2 regions of the Marinobacter sp. G5_S1_61_S3 genome follow, and region 1 is predicted to be linked to the other one. Evidence: predicted binding sites of a transcription regulator. Region 1 holds the regulator's gene; the other holds the start of a gene.
What was found. Region 1 encodes LexA, which represses DNA repair genes until DNA is damaged. Its sites were predicted from a motif close to CTGTNTNNNNANACAG; they were not measured.
Positions count from the first base shown of each region.

Region 2: recA (recombinase RecA) is a predicted target of LexA. The motif match lies at 1,063-1,078, and genes of this name have one in related genera.

Region 1 covers NZ_JBQKUK010000005.1:18,490-21,902, reverse strand. Annotated here, with positions in the region: gene ACTRWH_RS05760 (DUF6586 family protein) at 169-645, shown strand; gene ACTRWH_RS05755 (hypothetical protein) at 697-957, shown strand; gene ACTRWH_RS05750 (cell division inhibitor SulA) at 961-1,371, opposite strand; gene lexA (transcriptional repressor LexA) at 1,537-2,145, opposite strand; gene ACTRWH_RS05740 (amidoligase family protein) at 2,324-3,319, shown strand; gene ACTRWH_RS05735 (gamma-glutamyl-gamma-aminobutyrate hydrolase family protein) at 3,312-3,413, shown strand, end outside.
Region 2 covers NZ_JBQKUK010000017.1:34,947-38,359, forward strand. Annotated here, with positions in the region: gene mutS (DNA mismatch repair protein MutS) at 1-439, opposite strand, end outside; gene ACTRWH_RS16590 (CinA family protein) at 522-1,022, shown strand; gene recA (recombinase RecA) at 1,169-2,221, shown strand; gene ACTRWH_RS16600 (flavodoxin family protein) at 2,259-2,729, shown strand; gene ACTRWH_RS16605 (PilZ domain-containing protein) at 2,736-3,110, opposite strand; gene ACTRWH_RS16610 (hypothetical protein) at 3,291-3,413, opposite strand, start outside.

The DNA.
Region 1 (3,413 bases):
TTCAATCGGGGCGCCTTTTTGCCAAATTCAAACGACCGTTTCAAGTGAATCTTTGTAGTTTCTTGTCAAAACCACCAAACCAACGGTGGGAGGAGAAATTCACAATGAAAAATGTTATAGTTGGCGATTAATTCATCGCACAGCAGTGAACCGCTCTCAGGTACTACCATGGCTTCGCAGTGGCATTCATTGGTTTCCCAGAAAATATTCCTGGCTCGCAACCTGTTGGGGCAGCTGGAGCACAGCGACAGCGTTCCAACGCAAGAAGCGCTGCTGCAAGGCAGCATAGAGCTAGGGCTGAGGGCTCGAAAACTGACGCTGGTAATGATCGCCAGGGTGTATCAGCACAAACATAGCCAGCCTGATGACCTTGAGGCACTGGATGAGCTGATCGGAACCCACAGCCCGGAAATGACAGAACTGGAGCAGCTGGCCAGTGACGGGCGGAGTTGGTGGAGTCATCTCGAGCAGCTTGAGCGTCATCAGGGCAATCCCCCGGTGACCCGAAAAACGGTCAGCAATGAAAACGTGATTGCGGTTGCAGTTGACACCGGCCCGGATCGCTCAAAGCAGGCTCTGGAAACCACTCTGGGCGCGATGAAACACTTTATCGATATCCTCGAGGATCGGCACAGCGAATGGTAATGAACCACGGCGTTGCCGAACCCAACAGGAATGAACTGAAAGGCTAACTTAATGTCACCATCGTTTTTCGAGATTGTACAACTGAGCAACGGAGACTATGCGCTTCGCCGCATCGACGACGACAGTGCACCACTGGTCCAGATATCATTTTCGACGGAAGCCAGGGAGATGATGGAAGACCGGGATATGAACGTGGCCAAGGCCATGATTGCAGCCGGTATTGAGGCCGTCGGTAACGTTGCCCATGATATCGACTGGGAAGACGAAGAGCCGGACACTCAGGACATCCGGCCCTCCTACACACTTCATTGACGATCAGCGCTGGCGCAGCACCACACCATGACTGTTACCCCGAGCCGAAGCCTGCTCCAGTGACGCGAGCGCTTCGCGCCCGAGCTTGTGGGTCCACATGACCACAGCGTGACAGGTGCCTGCGCTCAGTGCTCGCTCGGCAAGCTCCCCGGCTGGGTAGTCAGGAGTAGACCTCAACACCAACAGTTCGCCTGCAACGATGCCACGCATGGTCTGCCACTTACTGACAAGGCTTTGGGGCGGATCAATCCAGGCTAACCAACGCTTCTCCTGATTCAACTGCGTAAGCATCGGTAGCAATAGCTGGAAGTTCTCAACCTGCCCTTCGGGCAAAATGATTTCGGTCACATTACCTGCCGGTTTGGCTGGGCGACTCCTGACAGCAGGCGCCCTGACGGTATCATGGTCGCTCATACCGGCAACCTCTGAACCGACAAACCTGCCGCCTCTGTGAGCATAAGCCAGATTCTGATTAAAGCTGAGTTGTTCCATGATAAGCCTCACCTGCCGTTAAGCCGCGCCCGCGGTGTTCAACACTCAACGAAACACAGCCGGATATGTCCGGACACCCTGGGGGTGTCAGTGAAGGTCCGAGCGCCGTATGACCCCGACGCCGAGCCCCTCAATGAAGAGTTCCTGTTCTGTCAGATCCACTTCTATGGGTTCGAATTCCTCGTTCTCGGCGATCAAGTACACTTTCGAGCCTTCCTTACGGAACCGTTTGACCGTGACTTCCTCACCTACCCTCGCCACAACCACTTGTCCGTTGTGCACATCGTGGGTGCGGTGCACCGCCAACAGGTCGCCGTCAAGGATGCCAATGTCCTTCATGCTCATGCCGCGTACCCTGAGCAAATAATCCGCCGAGGGCGAGAAAAATTCAGGCTGCAGGGTGCAATGGTCTTCGATATGCTCCTGGGCCAGTATGGGGCTACCGGCCGCCACCTGACCGATCACTGGCAAACCAAGATCAGCCTCTACATCGGGAAGACGTATTCCCCGGCTGGCTCCCGGCACCATCTCGATGGCGCCTTTTCGGGCCAGTGCCCGCAGATGTTCTTCTGCGGCATTGGCAGAACGAAACCCAAGTTCCGCCGCGATTTCTGCACGGGTCGGCGGATACCCAGTCTCGTCAAGGTAGCGACGAATAATATCCAGTACCTGTGTCTGCCTAGCTGTCAGCTTCATTTAGGTTGCCCCGGTTCGCCCTGTTTTTATATACAGTGATTTGACTATATACAGTGTTTTATCCAGTGTAAACCCTGTAAACGCAATTTTTCCTTGAGCCGCACTGGGTGGCCCGTCCACCACGCCCTGACGTATGACTGTGTTAAGGTAATCGCAACCAAGATAGGGAGTCGCCTGAATGAGCAACAGATGTAGGTTACCGGACATCCTCAAGACGGATGATGGCAAGGAACGCAGAGTTGGCGTTGAAATTGAGTTGTCCGGCCTCGGTTACGAAGATCTCGTCTCGCTGTCCGCAAAACTGCTGGGAGGTACCGGAAAGTCTGTTGCGCGCTATGTGTCCGAGGTTGAAACGGAACTCGGTGACTTTACCATCGAACTGGATTCGGACCCGATAAAGGACCTTGATCTGGCCGACGAGCGTCTTCCCGAGTCCGTCAGGGAACTTGGCGGCCAGGCCATGAGCGTGATCGACGCAGCCGCCGAGAAAATCGTGCCCCTGGAGATCGTCAGCCCTCCGCTGGCTTTCAGTAACCTGGAACGCATAGAGACACTTTGCGATGAGCTGCGAAGAGCAGGCGCACTCGGCAGCCGGGAGGCGCTCTACTATGCCTTTGGTTTGCAATTGAACCCGGAGCTACCGGACCTCAGAGCCACAACGCTGGTGCGCTACCTGCGGGCCTTCGCTGCGCTCTACGAGTGGCTGAAGGCACGCCACCAGATCGATTTCAGCCGTAAGCTGACCAGCTACATTGAGCCCTGGAGCAGCACCTACATTGACCTTCTGATTTCAGAGGATTATGCGCCGGACATGGAGCAATTAATGCGGGACTACCTGCATTACAATCCAACCCGCAACAAGGCCCTGGACCTGCTCCCGCTGTTCGCACACCTGAACAGCGATTTGCTCGCAGAATATGTGGAGGATGAGCGCATCAAAAGCCGGCCAACGCTGCATTACCGGCTACCCGACTGCGACATTGATAACCCTGACTGGCATTTTTCCACGGTTTGGAATGACTGGATTGTGCTGGAACAACTGGTGGCCAACGCTGATGACTTATCGAAACTGGTTACGGAGTTTCGCAACAGTCGCAAACTGAGCCTCCATAACCTGACCCACAGCTGGTTAGACACGTCTGACCAGTGGCTTCGGTCCGGGAACTATGTCTGAAAGCCCGGTAGATAAGCCTGAACATCCGGGCCTTACGATTGGCATCAGCGGCCCGGCACGCCGCAGCCTCGCCCACCGGCTGATCACCTTCGCG
Region 2 (3,413 bases), on a different contig from region 1:
CAAAACCAAACTGCTCCCGGTGGCTGTAGATGGCGACCAGGAGGTTATCCCGGCGGTCCTCCAGGAACGCATCGTCGCTCAGCGTGCCCGGCGTCACAATGCGAACCACCTTGCGCTCTACCGGCCCCTTGCTGGTCGCCGGGTCGCCAATCTGCTCGCAAATGGCGATGGATTGACCAGCACGAACCAGACGTGCAATGTAGCCTTCAGCGGAATGGTAAGGAATGCCCGCCATGGGAATCGGGCTGCCCCCGGACTGCCCTCGGGCCGTCAGGGTGATATCCATCAGCTCGGCGGCTTTCTTGGCATCCTCGTAGAACAGCTCGTAAAAGTCCCCCATGCGGTAGAACACCAGTTCATTGGGGTGTTCACCCTTGATCTTGAGGTATTGCCTCATCATCGGGGTGTGGTGGGACAGATCGGTCTGGGCTGCTGACATGAACGGTTCCGGATCCATTGGCTTTATGTGAAGGCAGGGATTGTAAGAAAATAACCGCCATGATGAAACGAAGGAGATCATTATGCCACTGACTGACGAGGCATTGGCGGAAGCCGGCACGCAATTGGCTGACGTATTAATGCAACGCGAGCTTACGATAGCCACTGCCGAAAGTTGCACTGGCGGCTGGGTTGCCAAGGTGCTGACCGACCGCGCGGGCTCTTCTTCATACGTTCTGGCGGGACTGGTGACCTACAGCAACGATGCAAAAAGGGGCTTGCTGGGTGTGACTGAACCGTCGCTGGGGGAGCACGGAGCAGTTAGCGAACCGGTGGTACGGGAAATGGTTGCTGGTGCCCTGGCGGCCACGGGTGCGGATGTGGCTGTTGCGATCAGTGGCGTGGCGGGCCCTGGTGGCGGCAGTGACGACAAGCCGGTAGGCACGGTGTGGTTTGCCTGGGGGCGCTCTCCGGCTGACACCGAAGCGGTGGTTGAGCAGTTCCAGGGTGACCGTGATCAGGTTCGGCGCCAGGCGGTTCTTTATGTGTTACAGGGAGTTAGGGGCTTTCTGGAAAAGCCCTGAAACGGAGGGGTTGGTCTTGCCTTCGTGTTGTGTTTTAATACTGTTCAAATATACAGGAGTCCGGTTTTTCCGGGTTCCGCAGTCCATGATTTTGGCCGCCGGGCTCCCGTCCCGATAACGGCATTGGCGACAGAGGGTTTGCAACGATGGAAGACAACCGCAAGAAAGCACTGGGTGCAGCACTGAGCCAGATCGAACGCCAGTTCGGCAAGGGCGCCGTCATGAAGATGGGCGACCAGCCCAGGGAAGCGATCCCTGCGGTATCCACCGGTTCCCTGGGCCTGGATGTGGCGCTGGGAATAGGCGGTCTGCCTTATGGTCGTATCTGTGAGATCTACGGCCCGGAAAGCTCTGGTAAAACCACGCTGACCCTGCAGGTGATTGCCGAGGCCCAGAAGGCTGGAAAAACCTGTGCGTTTGTGGATGCGGAGCATGCCCTGGACCCGGTCTATGCCGAAAAGCTGGGCGTGAACGTGGATGAACTCCTGGTATCCCAGCCGGACACCGGTGAGCAGGCGCTGGAAATCTCTGACATGCTGGTACGCTCCAACGCTGTTGACGTCATCATCGTGGACTCCGTGGCAGCGCTGACGCCCAAGGCCGAAATTGAAGGTGAGATGGGGGACAGCCATGTTGGTCTCCAGGCCCGCCTGATGTCCCAGGCGCTGCGTAAGCTGACGGGTAACGTCAAGCATGCCAACTGCCTGCTAATCTTTATCAACCAGATCCGCATGAAAATTGGTGTGATGTTCGGCAGCCCCGAAACCACCACCGGCGGCAACGCCCTGAAATTCTACTCATCCGTTCGCCTGGACATTCGCCGCATCGGTGCCGTTAAAGATGGCGATGAAGTGGTGGGCAACGAAACCCGAGTGAAAGTGGTCAAGAACAAGGTATCTCCGCCGTTCAAGCAGGCCGAGTTCCAGATCATGTACGGCAAGGGCATCTACCACATGGCCGAAGTGCTCGATATGGGTGTGAAGGAAGGCTTCGTGGACAAGTCCGGCGCCTGGTACGCCTACAAGGGCGACAAGATCGGCCAGGGCAAGGCCAATGCCTGCAAGTTTTTGGAAGAGAACCTTGAGATCGCCAATGAGATCGAAGCGGCGGTGCGTGACAAGCTGATGCCCAAGCCGGCCAAGAAAGAAGAAGCTGCAAAGGAAGAGGCAACAGCAGACGCGAACGGTGAGCTTCTCTAAGCTCTGTTATTAGTTCCTGCGTTATCGGGGAGATAGTATGGATGCGAAGAAAAAACTACTGGTTGTCGCCCATGCACCCTCCCCGAATACCCTTAAACTAAGGCAAGCCGTAGAGCAGGGCGCAAAACACGAAGACATCGAAAATGTCGAGGTCACGGTGCTCCCTCCGCTGGAAGCAGGCCCGGAAGATGTTCTGGCCTGTGATGCCATCATCCTCGGTACCACTGAAAACCTTGGTTACATGAGTGGTGCGTTAAAGGATTTTTTTGACCGCAGTTACTACCCCTGCCTTGAGAAAACCCAGGGTTTGCCCTTCACCTTCTACATCCGCGCCGGTCTCGACGGTACCGGCACCCATCGCGCTATCGATTCCATCACCACGGGCCTGCGTTGGCGGCTGGTGCAGGAGCCATTGCTCTGTCATGGCGACTATCGGGACGAATTCGAGGATCAGTGCCGGGAACTGGGGCTCTACATGGCCGCCAGCCTGGATGCCGGGCTGTTCTAGGAAGCTTTAGTTGGCGTAGCGGTTGTACAGGCCTTCAATGCGGGAAAGGGCATTGTCCACGGTTCGTGAATACCCCTTTTTGTCGAAACAGTAGCTGAACTGGATGCTTACCCGGTAACCGGTCTGATAGGGCTGGCAACTGATCACCCGGGCGGCGACACGGGATTCGCGGATGTACTTGCCATGAAAGTCCATATAGAGACGGGCGCCAGACTCTACTGGCCTTGGGCAAAGCACCGCCATGCCATAGCGATTCAGGTCCAGGCAGGTGACAGCGGTCGAATTCTTCCCTCGACCAAAGAAGCCACGCTCCTGCAGCTGTACCTTCAGGCACATGGCAGGGTAGCGGTCCTTGATTCTGCGGTCTGCGGAATCACTCATCATACGTTGGCATCCGTTGCGTATCTTGTGATTATTATTGGCCCGTTCTTCCACCGGGACGTTGAAGTCTAGTGCCCACGATGGTGACTGAAAAATGACCAAGCGAAGAACTGTGACCGGGTTATCAAAATGGGGCTGCAGTGTGCCAACAGCAAAATCATGCCCCTAATGACATGGTGTTCAGACCTGGGTGCTGACCAGTCGCCCCCGGCGGTCTTCGGTGGGAGCGGCCTTGCCGGTTTTCGGGTTCAGTAATCGCGGGCTGCGCCTGGACCGCTTCTTGCGGCGGTCTGGCCCCTCAAA